DNA from 4 places in the Rhizobium sp. LARHSG275 genome. Region 4 is predicted to be linked to each of the others. Evidence: predicted binding sites of a transcription regulator. Region 4 holds the regulator's gene; each other region holds the start of a gene.
The links. The regulator LexA, encoded in region 4, represses DNA repair genes until DNA is damaged. The targets are predictions, from matches to a motif close to TGTTCNNNNTGTGTTCNG.

Region 1 (5,494 bases), on a different contig from region 4:
AGCGTCGACCTCCTCATCAGCCGCATGCAGGCGGCGAAGCTCGTCCCATTCGGCCGCGTTGCGGCTGAAATAGGCCTGCGCCCGCTCGGCGCGCTGACGCTTGACTTGCGACAGCCGCTCGCCATCGCGAAGGATGGTCGGATCGTTCTCGGAGACATGCTTGAGCAGGGCCCGCACCAGCATGGCCGCCTTGCCATCCTGCTTCAGACGGAAATAGGCCCAAGCGCCCTCCTGATATCGTTCGATCAGTTCGGCTTCGCCGAGCAGCTTCAGATGGCGGGAGATGCGCGGCTGGGACTGGCCGAGAATTTCGGTAAGATCGGTGACCGTCAGGTCGCCGCCGTCAAGAAGCGCCAGAAGACGCAGGCGCGTGGGCTCGCCGGCCGCCTTCAAGACGTCCACCAGCGCATCCAGTCCAAGCTTCAACGGTTCGCTCATCTCTAATCCAATCAAGACATAAAGATATCTTTATGTGATTTGAAAAGCAGTGGCAAGCAGCAATTCGCTCTCTCCACGAAATTGCCTGCTCAGATTGCGACAGAGCCCGACATGAAAAAGCCCCAGCGAATGAACTGAACCCCGAGGTTGGATGTCCAACTTTCGGGGGGCAGTTCAGAACCGGGGCTCTCACAAACGAAAAATGGGTGAAATCAGCGTGTCAGACGCTTATGGGCCTGGCTGCCCGGGTTGAGTGCGTCGGGGCCGAGACGACGAACCTTGTCCTGTTCATAATCCTCGAAGTTGCCTTCGAACCATTCGACATGGCCGTCGCCTTCGAAAGCCAGAATATGCGTCGCCAGCCGGTCGAGGAACATGCGATCATGGCTGATGATGATGGCGCAGCCGGCGAAGTTTTCCAGCGCGTTTTCAAGGGCACCCAGCGTTTCCGTATCGAGGTCGTTGGTCGGTTCGTCGAGCAGCAGAACGTTGCCGCCGGCCTTCAGCATCTTGGCAAGGTGAACGCGGTTGCGCTGACCACCGGAGAGATTGCCGACCTTCTGCTGCTGATCGCCGCCCTTGAAGTTGAAGGCGCCGCAATAGGCGCGGGAGTTCATGTCGAACTTGCCGAGCTTGATGATTTCGGCGCCGCCGGAAATTTCCTCCCAGACCGTCTTGTCGGCCGCAAGGGTGTCACGGCTCTGGTCGACATAACCGAGATGCACGGTTTCGCCGATGCGGATCGAACCCCCATCCGGCTTTTCCTGGCCGGTGATCATCCTGAATAGCGTCGTCTTGCCGGCGCCATTCGGGCCGATGATGCCGACGATGCCGCCGGGCGGCAGCTTGATCGACAGGTCGTTGATCAGCGTGCGGCCCTCGAAGCCCTTGGTGACGCCCTCCATCTCGATGACCACCTGGCCGAGGCGCTCGCTGACCGGGATGATGATCTGCGCGTCGCCGGGACGCTGCTTCTCGGCGGCATCCACCAACTGCTCGTAGGACTTGATACGGGCCTTGGACTTGGCCTGACGGGCTTTCGGGCTGGACGCGATCCATTCCTGTTCGCGGCTGATCGCCTTCTGGCGCGACGCGTCTTCGCGGCTTTCCTGCAGCATGCGCTTGGCTTTCGCCTGCAGGTAGGCCGAGTAGTTGCCCTCGTAGGGAATGCCACGGCCGCGGTCGAGTTCGAGGATCCATCCGGTGACGTTGTCCAGGAAGTAGCGATCGTGGGTAATCATCATCACGGCGCCCGGATAGTCGCGTAGATGTTTTTCGAGCCAGGCGATGGTTTCGGCGTCCAGGTGGTTGGTCGGTTCGTCGAGCAGCAGCAGGTCCGGCTGCGAAAGCAGCAGGCGGCAGAGCGCGACACGGCGTCGCTCACCACCCGAAAGGCTGGTGACATCGGCGTCGCGCGGCGGGCAGCGCAGCGCTTCCATCGCCATTTCGACCTGGCTTTCCAGATCCCAGAGGTTCTGGCTATCGATGACGTCCTGAAGCTTGGCGCCCTCTTCCGCCGTCTCGTCGGAATAGTTCATCATCAATTCATTGTAGCGATCGAGGACAGCCGTCTTCGAGGCAACGCCTTCCATGACGTTCTCGAACACCGTCTTGTTTGCATCGAGATGCGGCTCCTGCTCCAGATAGCCGACGGTCGCACCTTCGGCGAGCCAGGCTTCGCCGGTATACTCCTTGTCCTGGCCTGCGATGATGCGCAGCACGGTGGATTTACCCGCGCCGTTCGGACCAAGGATACCGATCTTGGCATCCGGGTAGAACGAAAGGTGGATATTCTCCAGGATCTTCTTGTTGCCATAGGCCTTGTTAAGGCCGGACATATGATAGATGAACTGACGTGCCATGCTGCGCTGCTCCGGGCGGGAAACTTCGATTGTGCCGCTATGTAGGCGAAACAGCGCCTGCGGGCAACGCCGAAACCCGGTTTACTCAGGATTTCCGGTCAAAAGCCCGCAGCATCGACGACGCCCTCGTCACAACCGAACGACGTTTTTCCCGCACCCTGGATCAGATCGGCGAGGCCCGTACTTTTCGCCGATGCCGCCCCGGCGGCTTCCGAAAGCCCGATCGTCAGCTCGCTGATCAGCCTTACATTGCCGGCCCGTCGGCAGCTCATCTTGACGCGGTCGCCGGCGCCCGGCCCGAAACTCTTGTCGAAAGCCGCCTTGATCGCTTCGGACTTGACCGGCTTGCCGATATTGGCAGCGAAGAGATCGCGCACGGCCGACGCGTTCAGTGCGCCCACCAGATGCACACCGACACCGAAATAGTCGTCCGCGCTCATCTTCGTGCAGGTGCCATGCTTCACCCATTCATGCCGTTCCAGGCCGGATTCCGTGCCGGGCATCGCCTTTGCCAGCGCCGTCTTCGTCTCGGCCGCAAGCGTGACCTCCGGCAGCTTGTTCCAGTCGCCATCCTTGTCGGCGGTCTTCTGCTCGGCGCTCACCCCGCAATAATCCTCCCGCATCGGCCAAAGCCCGTGCAACGAGAAGTTCGTCGCGTCGGGGCGCTCGCCGGTCTGGCTTGCGCATTCGGCCTTCTTCTGGTTCGTCTGGCAAAAGGCCGGCTGCCAGCTCGCCGCCAGAATGAAGCGGGTGCGCCCGCCGGCCTCCTGCGCCACGGCGGCGCCGGCAACAACCATCGACACGGCAAACGTCAAGGTACGCAACTGCATGCTGCTCATTTCAACCCCCAAAAAAGAACAATACAGGAACAAATAAGCACGAAGATCGAAAGGCCGCAACCCTGAATCGCAACAGGGCCACAATTTATTGTCGGATAATTAAGCGCCGATGTTGCAATTACCCAGCGATCTGGTCTGTTGCCGCCGGGAGGATCCATATGTTTGCTGAAACGCAAAGGTTGGCCGTGCCTGGGGCGTCGCTGGCATATCACCATGCCAAGGCCGAAGCTGCAGCACGCGGCATCTTGTTGATATCGCACGGCTTGGCCGAACATTCGAAACGATACCGCTCCTTTGCCGAGGCGATGGCGGCGCGCGGCTATCACGTCTATGCCCACGATCATCGCGGCCACGGCGAGACGACGGCACCGGATGCGCCGATCGGTCGATTTGCCTGGCGGGGTGGGGTCGAAAAGGTGGCCGGCGACGTCATCGCTATGCGCGGTTATGCGGCCTCCCGCCATCCCGGCCTGCCTGTGATCCTCTTCGGCCATTCGATGGGCGGCCTCATCGCCCTCAACGCTGCCGTCACGGCTCCGGCCGACTTCGACGCCGTCGCGATCTGGAATTCGAATTTCGCCGTCGGCCTTGCCGGCCGCGCCGCCCAGGCGATCCTGCTTGCCGAGCGCATGCTGAAGGGCTCCGACGTGCCGAGCGGCCTGCTGCCGAAGCTTACCTTCGGCACCTGGGGCAAATCCATTCCCGGCCGCCGCACCGAGTTCGACTGGCTGTCGCGTCTTCCCGATGAAGTCGACAAGTATGTCACCGATCCGCTCTGCGGCTTCGACGCCTCAGTCTCTCTCTGGCTCGATCTCTTCGAACTGACCTTCCGCGCGCCGCAGAAAATCCACCTCGACCGGCTGCCGCGGGACATGCCGGTCCATCTCGTCGGAGGCGGGCAGGATCCTGCGACGGAGCGTGGAAAAGCCCTGCTCTGGCTGTCAAACCATTTGAAAGGACAAGGCTTCTCCCGTATCAGCACTGAGATATATCAGGACATGCGTCACGAAACACTAAATGAGATCGGCGCGGATGCGGCGATCGCCGCCTTCGCGGACTGGTGCGACAGGGCCGTCGCAGGATCCTGAGCGACCAATTTCCTGACAGGGATTTCATCATGAACAGCACCTCCGCCCGCCCTGTTTCGTCCGCCTCCGACGTGACGATGGGGCTTGCGCTGATGTTTATCTCGGTGATGTTCTCGCCGATCATCGATATCTTCGCCAAGCTTGCCATCGTCACCGTCCCGTCCGCCGAAATCACCGCCGCCCGCTTCGCCGTGCAAGCGCTCTGCATGCTGCCAATCGTCGTGTGGCGGCGCAGCTTCGCCGATTTTTCCTGGCGCCAGAGCCTGTTCCACGCGATCCGCGGCGCGATCATCACGATCTCGATGATCTCCTTCGTCACTACGCTGAAATACATGGCGGTCGCTGACGCAATAGCGATCTTCTTCGTCGAACCGATCATGTTGACGATCCTCGGCGGTATCTTCCTGAAGGAGATGATCGGTTGGCGGCGTTACACGGCCTGCGGCGTCGGCTTCTTCGGAGCGATGCTGATCATCCAGCCGAGTTTCGAAGAGGTCGGCTACATCGCTCTTCTGCCTGTCGTCAGCGCCTTCTGTATTGCGATCTTCGTGCTGATGACCCGCGTGCTCTCGCATAGGGAAGATCCCTGGTCGATGCAGTTCCAGATGGGCATCTGGGGCCTGCTCTTCTGCATCATCCTGCTTTATCTCAGCCGGGGAACCGGCTCCGACATCTTCGATCCGGTCATGCCGGAAGGCCGCGCCTGGTTCTATCTCGCCGGCGTCGGCGCCATGGCCGCCATATCGGGCATCCTTGGCGTCTATGCTTATCGCGCAGCACCGGCTTCAACGCTGGCGCCGCTGCAATATTTCGAGATCGTCTCGGCAACGATCTTCGCCTGGCTGGTCTTCGGCGACTTCCCGAACGCGCTCAAATGGCTCGGCATCATAATCATCATGGCGTCTGGCTTCTATATCCTCTGGCGCGAGCGGCGCTTTGCATCGAAACCGGTATCCGATACATCAGAGGCGACGTGGACGCCGTAAATCTAGAATGAGAGTACAATTCCGAAAACCGCTCACACTTTTCGGCACTATGCTCTGAACCTGCCGGAGGAACATGACGGAGACCGTGACGAAAAAACCGCCGCTTGCCGGCATCCGGGTGATCGAGCTTGCCCGCGTGCTCGCCGGCCCCTGGGCGGGACAGATGCTCGCCGATCTCGGCGCCGACGTCATCAAGGTCGAAAATCCAGACGGCGGCGACGATACGCGCCAATGGGGGCCACCTTTCGTCGAGGGCGCCGACGGCAACAACCTCTCGGCCG
Region 2 (5,494 bases), on a different contig from region 4:
CTGGATCAATTTTCGATCTAAAACCATGTCGGAGCCCCCTCAGCTTGCCGAACATGGTAGCGACGGCAGCGCGCCGGCGCTATACAACTTATTTGCGACCGGTAAAAATTCCTCTTGGCCTGCGTGCGCACGCAACCTCACCCGCAGGCAGACATTTCGTCTCATCAGCAATCAACGATTCACTATTGTTGACCGCAAAAATCACGCTAGAGTAACTATCGCAAAGTCTCCCCGGAGGAACTGGGAGATGTTGCGCTTCTTTTCTGTCGAAAATCGTGGAGGAGTGTCGATGGCAACTGAAAGATGGAACAGCCCGGTCAAGGTTGGTTTCGAAGATGCCGATGCGCGAACGGTCAATGGGCCGTTCGATGCGCTGAAGTGCCTGGCGGATCTCTGGCCGAGTGTGCGCGGGCTTCACTACATCAAGGCCCGCAGTGCCTGCCGGGCGGCGCTCGACGGGCGCAAGAGCGTGGAAGAAGCAAGAGCCGAGTTCCTGGCGGCCGCCGAAGAAGCGAAGCTGAAGCTGCATTAGCAGTTCGGCAAGGAATTTCGGCGATTTTCGCCTTCTGGCGCGCAAGCGTGCCGGAACGGGACAATGCTTTAATTTTGGGCTTTAATTTTGGTTTAACCCTGCAACAAATGCGTGCCGGGTTTTGGTGCAAAGGGCGTTGCGCCCGGTACAGGTGTATTCATAGAAGACGACCAGCCATCATGATGATGGTTAGAGGCTCGTCACCTCTGCGGAAACGCAGGCGAGCCTCGTCCGAGCAAAACGGACGCCTCAGCAGTCCGCGCCGCCCTCACTCTCCACTTCGATATAACCGACACCGATGATCGTGCCATCCGATGCGCGGATGAAGGACGGCAAATACTGAGGCTCTGCCGGCGTGCAGGCGATGGCCCCGGTATATTCGTTGAGGGCGATCTGGTCCTTCGGCAAAGCGGAATAATTTGTGCCGGTTTCCAGCGAGGCGTAGGCGGAGCCGGCAAAGACACTGCCTGAAATCAAGGTGATTGTCCAAAGGCGAAGAAGCAACGACATGAGGGTCTCCAGCGTTTAGATCCGGCATTTCAACACGCGGGAGAGCACTTGGTTCCCTTTATGCATCGCAAGGACAGGTGAGCAGAGGGCCGGGGCACCATCTTACGATTTCAGCGTCGCAGCAGGCGGCTGCGCACATAGCCTCGGCCGACGACGCTCTCGGCAATCTCGATCGCCCGCTCGACATCACCCCGCCGGCGTATGAAACCTTCCAGGATGACATATGAGCCCGATATGTCGACGATGATTTCCGCCACTTCGATATCGTCGGCGGCATGAAGGGCGCTCTCCACCGAGGCGCGTGTCGCCGCGTCGCTGTGATCCTGACGGCCGGATTCCTCATGGTTCGTGAATGCTGCAAAGCCGAGCACAGTGGCCTCTCCTGATGTCAGTTGATATCCGTTAACGCCTCGGCAAAGCATTTCGTTGCGGTGCGCTGGGCTATTTCCCGTCGACCCTGGCATGGACGATCCTTGGCGAAAGGCGCCGCGGCTTCCATATCTGGCTGCAGTCGAATGTGGGATGATGACGATGAAAGCGCTTCTGCCCGCCTTGTTTGCCGGGGCATTGCTTGCCGGCTGCTCCTCGGCCGATAGGCCGGCGCTGGAACCCATTCCGGGCAGCATCACCTATGGCGGCCAGCCGCGAACCAAGCTCAGCAAATCGCCGGTCGGCAGCGTCGTCTACAACCAGTTCTACAACGGAACCGGCCAGCGCGTTGAGGAAACCTATATCCTTCAGCCCGACCGCAGCCTGAAGCTGGTGCGGCGCGAGATCGGCCCGGATTTTCCCGACTGAGATTTTGCCAGCGCGCCAGATCGCTTGACAGGGAGGGCAATAGCGAACATTCAAGGAACATCTAATCTTTCCCCAGTGATTCTGCGGGAGCCCGACCGGACGGCTGGATGTATCTCGAAAAGCTCAATCCGCAGCAGCGCATGGCCGTCGAGCACGGCACGCTCATCGACGGCAGCCATATTGCCGGGCCGCTGCTGGTCATTGCCGGCGCCGGTTCCGGCAAGACGAATACATTGGCGCATCGGGTCGCCCATCTCATCGTCAAAGGCGCCGATCCCCGCCGCATCCTGCTGATGACTTTCTCGCGTCGGGCAGCCGCCGAGATGGCGCGGCGTGTCGAGCGCATCTGCCGCGATGTGCTTGGTGCAAATGCCGGCGTCATGGCGGATGCGCTTTCCTGGTCCGGCACCTTCCACGGCATCGGCGCGCGGCTGTTGCGCGATTATAGCCAGCAGATCGGCCTCGATCCGGATTTCACCATCCACGACCGCGAAGACAGCGCCGATCTGATGAACCTGATCCGGCACGACCTCGGCTTCTCCAAGACGGAAAGCCGCTTTCCCACCAAGGGCACCTGCCTTGCCATCTATTCCAGGGCAGTGAATTCGGAAACCGCGCTCGACCTCGTGCTGCGGGACGTCTTTCCCTGGTGCGCGGCGTGGGAGAAACAGCTGCGCGAACTTTTCGCCTGTTATGTTGAGGCCAAACAGAGCCAGAACGTGCTCGATTACGACGATCTGCTGCTCTACTGGGCGCAGATGGTCGGCGAGACTGTCATTGCCGAGGATATCGGCAGCCGCTTCGACCATGTGCTGGTCGACGAATATCAGGATACCAACCGGTTGCAGGCCTCGATCCTGCTGGCGCTGAAGCCCCAAGGCCAGGGGCTGACCGTGGTCGGCGACGATGCGCAGTCGATCTACTCCTTCCGCGCGGCGACGGTGCGCAATATCCTCGATTTTCCCGCCGCCTTCAGCCCGGCGGCCAATATCGTCACGCTCGATCGCAATTACCGCTCGACGCAGCCGATCCTCGCCGCCGCCAATGCCGTTATCGATCTCGCCTCGGAGCGCTTTACCAAGAACCTCTGGACCGAGCGGCAATCCTCCGAGCGGCCGCGCCTGGTCACGGTGCGCGACGAGGCCGAGCAGGCGCGCTACATCACCGACATGGTGCTCGACAATCGCGAGGAAGGCCTCACGCTCAAGCAGCAAGCCGTACTCTTCCGCGCCTCGCATCACAGCGGGCCGCTGGAGGTCGAGTTGACCCGGCGCAACATTCCCTTCGTCAAGTTCGGCGGGCTGAAGTTTCTCGACAGCGCGCATGTGAAGGACATGCTGGCCGCCCTTCGCTTCGCGCAGAACCCGCGCGATCGGGTGGCGGGCTTCCGGCTGATGCAGATCCTGCCGGGCGTCGGGCCGTCGACGGCGCAGAAGACGCTCGACCTGATGGCCGAGGATGCCAGTCCGATTTCTGCTCTTGCTGCCATGCCGGCGCCGCCACGCTCGGGCGAGGACTGGACGATGTTCGTTTCGATGCTGCAGGAGCTGAAGACCGGCAAGGCCGGCTGGCCGGCGGAAATCGGCCTGGCGCGGCAATGGTACGCGCCGCATCTGGAACGGCTGCACGAGGACGCAGCGACGCGGCAGGCCGATCTGCTGCAGCTCGAACAGATCGCCGGCGGTTATGCCTCGCGCGAGCGTTTCCTGACCGAACTCACCCTCGATCCGCCGGATGCGACCAGCGACCAGGCAGGCGTGCCGCTTCTCGACGATGACTACCTCATCCTTTCCACAATCCATTCCGCCAAGGGCCAGGAATGGACGAAGGTGTTCATGCTTAACGTCGTCGACGGCTGCATACCGAGCGATCTCGCCGTCGGCACCACCGCCGAAATCGAAGAGGAACGCCGGCTGCTTTACGTCGCCATGACACGCGCCCGGGATGGTCTCGACCTCGTCGTGCCGCAACGCTTCTTCACCTATGGGCAGAACTCGCAGGGCGACCGGCACGTCTATGCCTCCCGCAGCCGCTTCATTCCCGCGACCCTGCTGCAGTTCTTCGAGGCCTGCAACTGGCCGCAGGGGAAATCGGAGGCCGCTCAAGCGCAGGCGCGGCAGGTGCGCATCGATGTCGGCGCCCGCATGCGCGGCATGTGGCGATAACTGACTAGCGTTCAGAGTGAAAGCGGCGGCTCGGCCGGTTTCAGGAATTCCTCGAGCCTTGCTGACTCCACGGCCTCGACTGATGCCGGCGACCATTTCGGATTGCGGTCCTTGTCGATGACGGCGGCGCGGATGCCCTCGAAGAAATCCGGATTATCCAGCATCCGCAGACAGGCGCCGAGTTCGCGGCCGAGGCATTCTGCAAGCGAGGTACTGCGGCGGCCGGCTCTCAGCAGCCGCAAAGCGAGCTTCAGGCTGGTCGGTGAACGCGTCAGCAGCACCCGGCGCGTCTCGGCGGCGAATTCACCCTCCTCCTCGGCGAGTGCTGCCAGGATCTCCTCGACGCTGTCGAACCGAAATGCGCGATCGATCGTCGCTGCGTTCTGCTTGAGCCGCCCTTCTCCCGCGGGCTCCGAAAGCGCCTGCAGCGTGGCATCGACATCGCCGGATGAGCTGGCGCGCGGCAGGCCGGAGAGAGCGTCGACCACCTCGCCGAGCCGCGACGAGGCGATCTGAAGGTCAGCAAGGCGGGCGTGGATCGCATCGGCCGCACCAATATCGAGCCCTGTCAGGCCGAGCCATGTTCCGGCCTCGCCCGGCGCACGGGGCAGCAGCCAGGTGGCACCGACATCCGGGACATAGCCGATGCCGGTTTCGGGCATGGCCAGCCGCGTGCGCTCGGTGACGATGCGGTGGCGGCCGTGCGACGACAGACCGACGCCGCCGCCCATGGTGATGCCGTCCATCAGCGCGACATAGGGTTTGGGATAGGCGGCAATCAGATGGTTGAGGCGAAATTCCTCGCGCCAGAAGGTACCTGCGAGGCCATCGCCGGCGCGGGCGCTCTCATGCAGGGCGCGGATATCGCCGCCGGCGCAGAAGCCGCGTTCGCCCTCTCCCGTCATCACGACGCATGCCACCTCGGGGTCACCGGCAAAATCATGAAGGGAAGCAGTGATCGCACCGATCATCGGCAGGGTCAGGCTGTTCAGCGCCCGCGGCCGGTTGAGGCGGATGACGCCCGCAGTCCCCCGCTGTTCAATGATGACTTCGCCTTGCATGGTTCACCTCATTGTTACGACCATGAATAGACGACGACGTAGCTTCGCTCCAGTCGATTCAAGTCCGGTCGGGAGATTGGTTCAGGCAGACAGCGAATTGCGGGCGGAGGCTTCGGCCTCGCACCGGACGGCGTAATCGATGGCAAGTTCCAGCGGCAGCGGCCGCGAGAAATGATAGCCCTGCGCCAGGCGAACGCCCATCGCCTTCAATCCCTCGGCAATCTCTTCGCTTTCGACGCCTTCGGCGACGGAGGCAATGCCAAGATTCTGGCAGAGATTGGCGACCGAGCGCGTGATGTTCATGCAACGGGCGTCGCGATCGAAATTCATCACGAAAGACTTGTCGATCTTCAGCTTGTCGAAGGCGAGACGATGAATATGGCTGAGGCTCGAATAGCCGGTGCCGAAATCGTCAAGCGCGATCGAGA
Region 3 (5,494 bases), on a different contig from region 4:
TCGCCTCCTCCGGATATTGGTAGGTAAGCTCCTCGAGCGAGAAAGTGCAGCGACGGACGACCTCCATGGTTCGTGCCAGGGCCTCAGGATATCGCGGAAATAGGCGCTCCATTTCTTCCGGCGGCTTCAGATAGCGATCGGCGTGGCGCTCGCGCTCGAAACCAACCTCGTCGATTACCGTGCGGGTCCGGATGCAGGTGACGATGTCCTGCAACTGCCGGCGGCCTGGCTCGTGGAAAAGGACGTCATTGGTGACGACCGTCTTCACCTTGAAGCGTGATGCAAGATTGGAAATCTCATGCAGCCGCAGCTGGTCGTTCGGCCGGCGCCGCAGACAAAGCGACACGTAGGCCCGATCGCCAAACAGCTCGGCCATCTTGCGCAGCTGTATCGCACAGGCGTCATCCGGCAGGTCCGGCACAAGAATGCCGATCATGCCGTCGGCGTATGCGACGACGTCGTCCCAATGCAGGATGCAGTTGTTCTTGCCGCCGCGCGACTTGCCAAGTGTGATAAGGCGGGTCAGCCGGGAATAGGCAGCCCGGTCGGTCGGGTAGACCAGCACGGACATGCCATCGGCCAGATCGAGCCGGCAACCGACAACGAGGCGCAGACCGGTGGCGCGGGATGCTTCAAGTGCCCGGACAATCCCTGCCAGCGAATTGCGATCGACGATGCCGAGGGCTTCGATACCAAGAGCCTTGGCGGTCTCGAACAGTTCCTGCGCCGAGCTTGCACCGCGCAGGAAGGAAAAATGGGTCGTGACCTGCAGCTCGGCATAACTCATGCGAAGATCCCATGGCAGTACCAGCGGTGGCTTCCGGTTTCGGGATCGATGCCATCACCGGAGCGAAACACCCAAAGACGCTCGCCTGTCTCGTCTTCGATGACGAAGTAGTCCCGCACCGCCTCCATCTCGGCGTCGCGCTGCCACCACTCGCCGAAAATCCGCTCAGGCCCATCGGCGCGCTTCACCTTGCGGCGTTTGCCACGCCAGGTGATCGAGACCGGCGGGCGGTCCGGCAGCAAGGCGATGGCCTCGATCAACTCCGGACGCGCCAGCAGCCGGACCGGCCGGCGCCAATGACTGAACCAGGTGACCTCGACCGGATCGGCAGCAGGACTGATGCGCTGGACGGAGCGCTCGGGCACGTCGGAGGCAACGGGTGCCACCCGATACACACGCTGGCCGCGGTTGCCGTAAATATCGATCAGCGGCGTCACGTCCTTCACTTCCTCCTCGACCAGCGGGGAGGATTTCTGGCGCTCCTCCAGCGGCTCCGCCATCACCGCAACCAGGGTGAGCTTCTCGATCCCGAAGCCGGGCTCGATCTTTTCCGTCCGGTCGCGAAACAGCTTCGTCAGCCAGGCCGCATCGCGCACCGGCTTCACCGTGCCGGCTCGGATTGCCTGACGCGTCCCGTCGACCTTTTCGACAATCAGGTCGGCGCGGCGAACACCAAGGCCGCGCCTTTGCAGCTCTTCGATCAGTTGCACGACCAGCCGGCTAACATATTTGTCGATGGTTTCGGCAGCGCCAATGGGCTCGGCGAAGGCACGGCTGACCTCAATCAGCTCGGCGGTGCGGATCGGATCGATCGGTTCGCAGACGCGGCCGAACATCTGGTAGAGCCGCCGGCCGATCTCCGGACCGAAACGAAGCGTCAGCGGCGCGCGCGGTGTATTGGCCAATTCGCCGATGGTCTGGAAGCCAAGCGTGCGCAGATCGCTGACGACTTTCCCGGGAAGGCGCAGCAAGGATATCGGCAGCTTTTCGACGGCGCGGACGGTCTCACCTGAAGGCACGATAACCGTCTCGCGGCTAATGGCACGGGCGCAGGCGTGCGCAGCGCCCCAGGTGTCGGCGATCGCGACACGGGGCGTAAGCTTCTTGGCCAGGAACTGATTGGCGATCTTCGTCACCATGGGAAGCTCGCCGCCCTGCAGGTGGTCGGCACCCTCGGTATCCATGACGATCCCATCGATCCCATCGACGGCGACGATCGGTGAGTAGAGCGTCAGCGCCCAAAGGGTAATGCGTTCGAGCGCTGCTGCATCCATCGCGGGATCCGCATCGACCAGCATCAAGCCGCGGAACAGTGCCTGCGCTTTCGCCGCCGGCATGCCGACATGCACGCCGGCTTTTCTGGCGGCCGCGTCGGCAGCCGATACCCACCGCTTCGAGCCGCTCCTGGCGATGACGGCGATCGCCTGTTCAGGCGGTATGTCGGGATCGGCGCGACGAATACGATCCGTCGGCAGATCCGGAAGATAGATCGAGACAACCCTTGTCATCGCACGCCCTCACGAGAAACTCAGCACATTCACCCGCTTTTACGCGCATCAACTCCAGCAACCATTGGGCCTTCCCAACGCCCGGCACTGGCAATTCCTCCGACGGCATGACGCTCACCCGCCACCGCGTGGTCGACGCCGTCGGTTGCCCGAAATCATTGGCCTCCGTCTGCCGTCGCCAGCGTCGGACGGCAAGCGCCATCGTGCCCGTTCGCTCGGCCGCCAGCAGCAAGCGGCGCGAGCTGACCATCGGCAATCGGACGAGTTCACCGACGACGGCGCCGAGGCCGCCGAAGGACAGCCCCTCCTCCATATTGGCGAGAACGTCTTCCTCCTTGTCGGATTCGACAAAGATCACCCGGTCGGGATGGAGACCGACCTCAGCGAGCGCCGGAAAAAACAGATCGAGGCGCGTCAGGCACCAGACGATCGGGCCTTTGGTGCGGGCCGCGATGCCTGCGGCACAGAGCGCCGCCGCCGCACCATCGACGGTGCCCGACCCGCCGCCGGCAAATTCGTGCAAGGCGCCATAGGCCAGACCACCTCCCGGCAGGACCGCATCGATTTCCGGCACGCCGAAGGACAGACAACCAGCCTTCCTGGCTGATATGCCCTCCAGCGAGGCAATGCGCTCGCGCAGATCGGAAATCACCCGTTCACGGGCAGCAGTCATCGTTCACGGCTCCCTTCAAGGTCGTGTTGGCGGCCGACATCATGTCGAACAAATGCGGATGTTCTCTTTCTGTTCCGACCCAATAAAAGAGTCAAGCAACCGGAGGAATGGGAATATTATCCTGAACATTAGAAATCAGCAGAATAGTCATGGGAATCAGCTGAATAGCGGGCGGCGTATTTTTTTCCGAGCGTTTGCGGGACACACTGCAATGGAAGCGAAAGCAGCCGCCCCTTCCCTGTTCCGGAAGCGCCGATATTGCCTGGGTCGAGCCCACCCTGATCGCCGAGATCGAGTTTCGTGCCTGGACGTCGGATGGGAAACTCCGTCATCCGTCCTACAAAGGCCTGCGAGAACGCCAGGACAATGCCGACGTCTTCCGGCTCGACTAGCGAAATCAGCGCCGTCCGCTAGATTGTCCGCCATTCGCGCTCAAGTAGATGCGCGTCAGAATGCGCACGCCCGCAGGCTTGACGCGGACCGCCAGACGGTAGCCATCCCATTTGATCTCATAAACCCAATTGTCGCCCTTCGGCGGCCTGGCCTTCAGCAGCGCAAGGCACGGCTCGATGCGTTCGGGCATCGGATCTAAGGGGAGATTGGGCTGGTCAGGATCTCGGCGCCGGCGCGGCCGGCTGCGAAGCGGCGCGTCGGCTTTACCGAGTAGCGGCTTTGAACGCTTACGGGGTGGCTTTGTGATGACTGCAGTTCAGCAGCCACACCTTAAAAAGCAATTGACCAAGATTGATTATTGACTCGTCTGCCGACGGGAACATATTAGCAACATCGCTAGTATGACATTATAGATCATCCAAACCAAACAATTGGCTAGCTTCTCAATGCTGAATAGTTTCGACACCTTCGTGATGAAGCTGATGGGTCAATATTCATCCAGGTCGATTATAGCGAATAAGCTCATTATTTATTTTCTTGATTTGAACACTGTAAAATTTCTGCCTTTGTTTATGTTATTATGGTTTCTATGGTTTTTTCGAAATAGATGGAAGCCAGTTGTTGTCGAATGCATCATCGACATGTTCTTCGGAATTGGCATATCTCGATTTATACAACTGTTTCTGCCAGAGCGTCTCAGGCCGCTGCATTCAGGCAACCCCGACTTCGTGCTGCCTTTGGGCGTTGATCCGAAAACGCTTGAGCATTGGAGTTCCTTCCCCAGTGACCATGCCGCGCTGACCTTCGCGGTATCGACAACGATGTGGCGCGCATCCCGACCGCTTGGTGCGGCCTGCTTCATCTGGTCGACGTTCGTGATTTGCCTGCCGCGCATCTATGCTGGCTATCATTATGCGACCGACATCCTGGGTGGCGCTTTTGTAGGCGTGTGCACAGCCCTTCTCGTTGCGCGCCCTTTTCAGAAGCTATTGATGCCGTCTGTGCTAGCGGTTGAGGAGCGCTTTCCAGGTTTGTTCTTCTCTGGTTTCTTTGTCATATCCTATGAACTCGTGACGCAGTTCGACGAGCTGCGGCTCGTCGGAAGGGCCATTCAACACCTCATCTCGTGATTGCGAGTTCGACGAGCTCGGATAAACGGCACATCCTTCCACCTGGAGCCCGAAGAAGCGGAATGACTGGTGTAATTGATCAGTTCACGTCGCAAAGCCGTTTCGTATTGATTTCGTCTCGTTCACATGAATCGAGGATCGGCCGTCACCTCTGCGCCCGTAGGCAAAGCATGTCCGTTCGCATCGCGCAACTTCTTGCCGAATTCGACCGCTTCGTCAGTCGATGACGCCTCTAAGAGGGTATGCCAAATCGAACGCTCGCCATTCCCTTGCCAATTGGCGTAATAGGGTTCGATCGTCACTGTGAATTCAGACATGGGTTTCTCCTTTGCCTTCATTTGATGAAGCTTGAGGCGACAGTGCGCGAATTCAAGCCCGGCTCTTTCATCGCGCTTCTGAATCGAGAAAGCCGCCTCTGAGGGCGGCCTTTCGTATTTTGCGCAATCTATGAGGGCTTCGTTCAGCCGGCAGACTTGATGCTCGTGTTGCAGAGGCTCCAATAGCCGCCACCCTTCTGGATCCACTTCAGGTCGCCGAGCGTGCCGGCATCCTTGGCGGTATGATAGGAGTCGACGCAAGTGTGCAGGCGCGCCTTACCGGGCGTCTCAGTCGAATATTTCTTGTCGATCGCCTTCGGGAACTTGACGCTCTTCGGGGCCGCGGTGGTCGGCTTTGCCGGTTCCTTCTCGCTCGTGGCGGTGACGTCCGCTTCGTCAGCCTTATCGGCAGCAGCCGCGTCGGCGCCACAGAACTTTGCGCGGAAATCATTCCACTTCACGTCTTTGGCGGAGCCGTCGGCCTTAGCGGCTTGGTACTTGGTGCTGCACTCTTTCATGGTCAGCGCATGCGCCGGCGACGACATGAGAAAAGCAGCAACCACCGAGCCGGCGGCGGAGAGAAGCAGTTTGTGCGTGGTGCTATATGACTTGGTCGATCCAACGAAACCCATGACACTCTCCCTGGTTAATTTACAGCGCGAACGGTGACACCCACCGAATGAACC
Region 4 (5,494 bases):
TATGGAAGACTTCCGAACCCATGCGCACGGCTTCGGCGATCGAATCGGCGCCGACCGGCAGGATCATGAACTCCTGGAAATCGATCGGGTTGTCCGCGTGGGCGCCGCCGTTGATGATGTTCATCATCGGCACCGGCAGCAGGCTGGCGGAAGCACCGCCGACGTAGCGGTAGAGCGGCAGGCCGGACGCCTGGGCGGCAGCCTTGGCGACGGCGAGCGACACGCCGAGGATGGCGTTGGCGCCCAGGCGCGACTTGTTCGGCGTGCCGTCCAGCTCGATCATGATGTTGTCGATCTGGATCTGGTTTTCGGCGTCGATGCCGCCGATCGCGTCGAAGATCTCGGTGTTGGCGGCTTCGACCGCCTTTTCGACGCCCTTGCCCAGGTAGCGCTTGCCGCCGTCGCGCAGTTCGACCGCCTCATGCGCGCCCGTCGAGGCACCCGAGGGAACGGCCGCGCGGCCCATGCTGCCATCTTCGAGATAGACATCGACTTCGACGGTGGGGTTGCCACGGCTATCGAGAATCTCGCGGGCGATGATATCGGTGATTGCAGTCATGGGTTCTTCCTGCTCGGTGGGTGATAAATCGGTTCGAAACCTGTCTTAGTCGAAGGCGTGCAAATTACAATGCTGCAATTTCCAGCCCTTCGGACCGTGTTCGGATCTCGCCTATAGCACGATCATGTCAGGCTGTTGAACGTCAAGCCTTGGCGACCGCATCGAAGGCGAGTAGCTTTTCAAGCAGCCGCGGCATGTCCTTGAGATAGACCATGTTGGGGCCGTCGGAAGGTGCATTGTCGGGGTCCTGGTGGGTTTCGACGAACACGCCGGCGATACCGGTAGCCACCGCTGCGCGCGCCAGCGTTTCCACGAATTCCCGCTGACCGCCGGAGGATTCGCCCTGCCCGCCCGGCTGCGCCACGGAATGGGTCGCATCGAAGATAACGGGGGCGCCCATCGCCGCCATGATCGGCAGCGAACGCATGTCGGAAACCAGCGTGTTGTAACCGAAAGAGGCGCCGCGCTCGCACAGCAGCACGTTCGGGTTCCCGCTGGCATTGAGCTTCTTCAGGACGTTCTTCATATCCCAGGGAGCGAGGAACTGGCCCTTCTTGACGTTGACGACGCGGCCGGTCTTGGCCGCGGCAATAAGAAGGTCGGTCTGGCGGCAAAGGAAGGCCGGGATCTGCAGGACGTCCACGATCTTTGCCACCTCGGCGCATTGTTCGGCGGTATGAACGTCGGTCAGGACGGGAAAGCCGAATTCCTTCTTGAGGTCGGCAAAGACCTCCATGCCCTTTTCGATCCCGATACCGCGTTCGGCCGAGAGCGAGGTCCGGTTCGCCTTGTCGAAGGAACTCTTGTAGACGAGGCCGATGCCGAGCCTTCCGCAAAGCTCCTTCAGCGTGCCGGCAACCATGAAGGCGTGGTCGCGGCTCTCCATCTGGCAGGGACCGGCAATCAGCGACAGGCGGCCGGTATTGGAAAAGGTGACCTGGCCTTGGCCTTCGCCGACCCTGACGTCGGAATTCGTATCAATGCTCATCGTGTTTCCTCGAAGGCGAAGAGCGTGCCCTGCCCGGGCGCGGGCTTCACCAGAATGCGATTGTTCTTGCGCGTGTATGTCACCCCGTTAGCAGCCAAATGCGCTTCTGTCACGGCAAGATCGGCAACAGCAAAGAGGATTGCCCGGCCGCGCAGGCCGCGATCTGCGGATGAGCCGGCGATGTCGAAATAGGCCTCCAGCCCTTCCGGCGTCATCAGACCGATTTTCGCATTCGACGCCGCGACATTGACGCCGAAACCGGTTTTCTCGACTGCCGATTGCGCCGCTGCAAGGCCGACGAAGGCAGCGAATGCGGCCGGTTCCGGCGCGCAAAGCGCGATCTCCGTTATGCCGGTCACGCCATTGGCATGCGTCTCCAGCGCGGCGCGGTCGGCCGGCAGCGGATTGATACGCTCGACGGTGAAGAGCAAGAGATCAGGCGCGCGCAGGTCGCCGGCAAAAGCCAGCTTGAAGCCGGCAATCGTCTCGGAGCCGTCCGGCATCGTCATCGGCCGGGTGAACTGCAGCATCTCCCCGGCGCTCGACCCGTTGCCGACGAAATCCTGATGATCGATGCCGGCATCCTTGCTGCCGAAGGCCACCGCCGAAAGCCCCTCCGCGCCGCAACGGAAGCGGAAAGCCCGGTTGCGAGCGGTGAAGACATTGCCTCGTCGCGCCGATGCCTCGCTCTCCTCGACGCTCGCGATCCCGAGCGGCTCCAGATAGGTCTTGTCGGCAAAGAAGACGCAGGCATTCTCCGTCCCGAAGGGGTGGCGCGCATCGGCGGCAACGGTGAAGCCGAGCTTGCCGAGCCTTTCGCGCGCCAGATCGATGTCGACGACCGGCAGCACGACATGATCCAGCGGGTACGGTTTGGTGGAATGCGTGTTCATCATATCCCTCCTCAAATCGGCAAGAGATGTGCGACAGCGCCACCCTCAATGCAAGACATGTGTCCAATCCGGCGAATGAAAATAAGAATCTCGACGAGTTGGTGCCAAGTTTTACGGAAATTTAGCTACTTGCGGAACACATATGGAACATATAGTGTCTGTTCTGGATTTGTTTCAATCACGAGGTCACAACGTCGATGCTCACGCGCAAACAACAGGAGCTTCTCCTTTTCATTCATGAGCGCATGAAGGAATCCGGCGTTCCGCCATCTTTCGACGAAATGAAGGATGCCCTGGACCTCGCTTCGAAGTCCGGGATTCATCGCTTGATTACAGCGCTCGAGGAACGTGGCTTCATTCGCCGCCTACCGAACCGGGCCCGCGCGATCGAGGTCATCAAGCTTCCGGAGGCCTACAGCCCCAGCATCCAGCCGCGGCGCGGCTTTTCGCCGAGCGTCATCGAGGGCAGCCTCGGCAAGCCCCAGCCGGTCGCCGCCCCCGCTGCCGCAAAACCCGTCGCCGACAACGGCAACTCAGTCTCCGTGCCGGTCATGGGGCGCATCGCCGCCGGTGTTCCAATCTCGGCGATCCAGAACAACACCCACGACATCGTCGTTCCGGCCGACATGCTCGGCTCCGGTGAACATTATGCGCTGGAGGTGAAGGGCGATTCGATGATCGACGCCGGCATCTTTGACGGCGACACCGTGATCATCCGCAACGGCAGCACCGCAAGTCCTGGCGACATCGTCGTTGCTCTCGTCGACGACGAGGAAGCGACACTCAAACGCTTCCGCCGCAAGGGCGCCTCGATTGCGCTCGAAGCCGCCAACCCGGCTTACGAGACCCGGATTTTCGGGCCGGACCGTGTCAAGGTTCAGGGCAAGCTCGTCGGTCTTATTCGCCGCTATCACTGACCTTGGCTAAACCGGGCTCGGTAAAACTATTGCTGCGCCAGTCATAGGCGCGATGGCGCATCCATGGCCGCGACAATGCATCGAATGCGGTTGCCACCTCCAGGCCGGCGTTCGTGAAGCGCAACTCGACGGAACCGGTCCTGCGCAGCGTTTCACCGGTGAAGAGCGTCGCACCTGAGCGGCAGCTGTTGAAGCGCAGGCGGACCGACGTCACGACGATATCGGCGGCGTCGCATGCGGGGCCGAGATAGGCGGCATTGTCGATGACGGCCACGACCTGGCCATTGCCAAGCCTTGATGTGCACCAGGCCTTTTTGACGCAGGAAAAGCGGTTTGCTTCACCGGCCGCTGCGGCTGCACGCATCGCGGTCCTCGCTTCGGTCTGCTGATCGCGGGAAAGCCTGACGCGGCGGTCTTCTCCCTCCGGCGGGATAGCAGGACCATCCAGCATCTTCGGCGGATCATGCGTCGGCAGGACCAGCGCCCTCTGCCATTGGTCGAAGATGAAATCCGGCGGTCGTTCACGGTTGGACGCCATGGCTGCCGCCTCGACGACCGCGACGAGATTGCCATCCTCCGAAATTACCAGATCCGGCAGCCGGGGAACCGGTAGAAGCAACAGGAGGAGCGTCGAGACTGCGATGATCGATGTGCCGGAATGGCGCAGTCGCGTCCGGAGCAGCGTCAGCAGAAGAAAGCCTGCCACGGCGACGGCGAAATACCAGGCGGGCAAGCGGCCAACGTCGATATTGCCGCCCCAGCCGGACACCGTCTTTGCGACTGCGATCACCAGATCGAGGCCGAATCCGACGACCTTCCAGGCCCAAACATCCAGACCGAAAGGCATGAGCAGCATCGCCAGCAGCCCGGCCGGCATGACGATAAAGGAGATGATCGGCATCGTCGCGAGGTTTGCCGGCAGGCCATAGGCGGTCAGGCGATGAAAATGCTCGATCGAAAACAGCGCGGTTGAAAAGCCGCCGATCAGCGACGTCAGGAAGACGCCGCCGAAGAAACCCGCAACCGTAACGATCGGCCTGATGATCGGCAGCTTGAGGAAGGCGTTTTCGCGGACGCGCCGGTCCTTCCATAGCTGATAGCCCGAGACCAGCGCCAATGTCGCTGCAAAGGACATCTGGAAGCTCGGACCCAAGACCTCGGACGGCGAAATGGCGATGATGACGAGCGCGGAGAGCGCGACATTGCGCAGGCTGATCGACGGCCGGTCGAAGAAGACGGCAATCAACATGATGGCCATCATGATGAAGGCGCGTTCGGCAGAGACCCCAAAGCCCGAGATCAGGAAATAGGCGGTCACGGCGATGAGCGCGCCGGCGGCAGCGATCTTCTTCGTCGGATAGGCCTCAGCGACGCCGGGAAAGAGGCTGAGCAACATCCGGAACCCAACGAAGAAGATACCGGCCGACAGCGCCATGTTGAGGCCGGAGATGGCGACGATATGAGCCAGGCCGGACTGGCGCAGCGCTTCCGTCGTCTCATTCGAGATGGCGCGCCGCTCGTCCGTCACCAGAGCAGCGGCGAAAGCGCCGGTGTCGCCAGGCAAGATCGACCTTATGCGGTCGCCAATGCCGCTGCGCAGCCAGTAGAGCCCTTCGAGCAGAGCTTCCCACGTCGATCTTGCCGCCTGCGGACCTGCCTGCCAGTCGACCTTCGACGGCGCGCCGTAGAAGAAGCCGTTCGCGCCGATGCCATCGAAATAGGCACCGAAGGAGAAGTCGTTGAGCTCAGGAAGTGCTGGACCTGCCGGCGGCGTCAGCCGCGCCCTGCCGGTTATGATATCACCGATCTCGAAGGGCGCGTCTGCGCCGCGGGTGATCGCGGTTATGCGTTCGGGCGACCGCTTCACTTCCGGCGCCTCCGTACCGATGACGGCAAGAATGTAGCGCCACCGGCCGCGACCGTCGCCTTCGCGCCGTTCCACACGGCCGGTCACCGTCGTCGTGACGGCGGAATCGAGGATCACGGTCGAAGCCCGCCAGCTCTCGAGCTGCGCGGAGGCCATGCCGCAGGCCACAAGTGCAAGCGCCAGCAGCGTTGCCCGCAATGCCGCCCGGCTGCGGCTGGCGATGAGAACGGCGACGATCAGCAGCAACAGGCAGAGCAGCGATGCAACGAG

Region 1: a site for LexA is predicted at 3,154-3,171, ahead of ACIPSK_RS04120 (ribonuclease T2 family protein). Genes of this name have one in related genera too.
Region 2: a site for LexA is predicted at 1,883-1,900, ahead of ACIPSK_RS30980 (ATP-dependent helicase). Genes of this name have one in related genera too.
Region 3: a site for LexA is predicted at 3,028-3,045, ahead of ACIPSK_RS26180 (ImuA family protein). Genes of this name have one in related genera too.

Annotation. Positions count from the first base shown of each region.
Region 1 covers NZ_JBIXJN010000003.1:51,506-56,999, reverse strand. Annotated here, with positions in the region: gene ACIPSK_RS04130 (ArsR/SmtB family transcription factor) at 1-438, opposite strand, end outside; gene ettA (energy-dependent translational throttle protein EttA) at 651-2,300, opposite strand; gene ACIPSK_RS04120 (ribonuclease T2 family protein) at 2,399-3,139, opposite strand; gene ACIPSK_RS04115 (alpha/beta fold hydrolase) at 3,298-4,227, shown strand; gene ACIPSK_RS04110 (DMT family transporter) at 4,257-5,213, shown strand; gene ACIPSK_RS04105 (CaiB/BaiF CoA transferase family protein) at 5,287-5,494, shown strand, end outside.
Region 2 covers NZ_JBIXJN010000034.1:33,707-39,200, reverse strand. Annotated here, with positions in the region: gene ACIPSK_RS31000 (DUF982 domain-containing protein) at 290-532, shown strand; gene ACIPSK_RS30995 (hypothetical protein) at 782-1,042, opposite strand; gene ACIPSK_RS30990 (BON domain-containing protein) at 1,153-1,413, opposite strand; gene ACIPSK_RS30985 (hypothetical protein) at 1,574-1,840, shown strand; gene ACIPSK_RS30980 (ATP-dependent helicase) at 1,948-4,005, shown strand; gene ACIPSK_RS30975 (enoyl-CoA hydratase/isomerase family protein) at 4,017-5,066, opposite strand; gene ACIPSK_RS30970 (putative bifunctional diguanylate cyclase/phosphodiesterase) at 5,148-5,494, opposite strand, start outside.
Region 3 covers NZ_JBIXJN010000022.1:32,769-38,262, reverse strand. Annotated here, with positions in the region: gene ACIPSK_RS26190 (error-prone DNA polymerase) at 1-787, opposite strand, end outside; gene ACIPSK_RS26185 (Y-family DNA polymerase) at 784-2,295, opposite strand; gene ACIPSK_RS26180 (ImuA family protein) at 2,216-2,968, opposite strand; partial or broken gene ACIPSK_RS26175 (ATP dependent DNA ligase) at 3,160-3,360, shown strand; partial or broken gene ACIPSK_RS26170 (non-homologous end-joining DNA ligase) at 3,411-3,668, opposite strand; gene ACIPSK_RS26165 (phosphatase PAP2 family protein) at 3,808-4,491, shown strand; gene ACIPSK_RS26160 (hypothetical protein) at 4,614-4,808, opposite strand; gene ACIPSK_RS26155 (hypothetical protein) at 4,952-5,353, opposite strand.
Region 4 covers NZ_JBIXJN010000002.1:250,896-256,389, reverse strand. Annotated here, with positions in the region: gene eno (phosphopyruvate hydratase) at 1-559, opposite strand, end outside; gene kdsA (3-deoxy-8-phosphooctulonate synthase) at 702-1,547, opposite strand; gene ACIPSK_RS03200 (VOC family protein) at 1,544-2,440, opposite strand; gene lexA (transcriptional repressor LexA) at 2,638-3,357, shown strand; gene ACIPSK_RS03190 (ComEC/Rec2 family competence protein) at 3,338-5,494, opposite strand, start outside.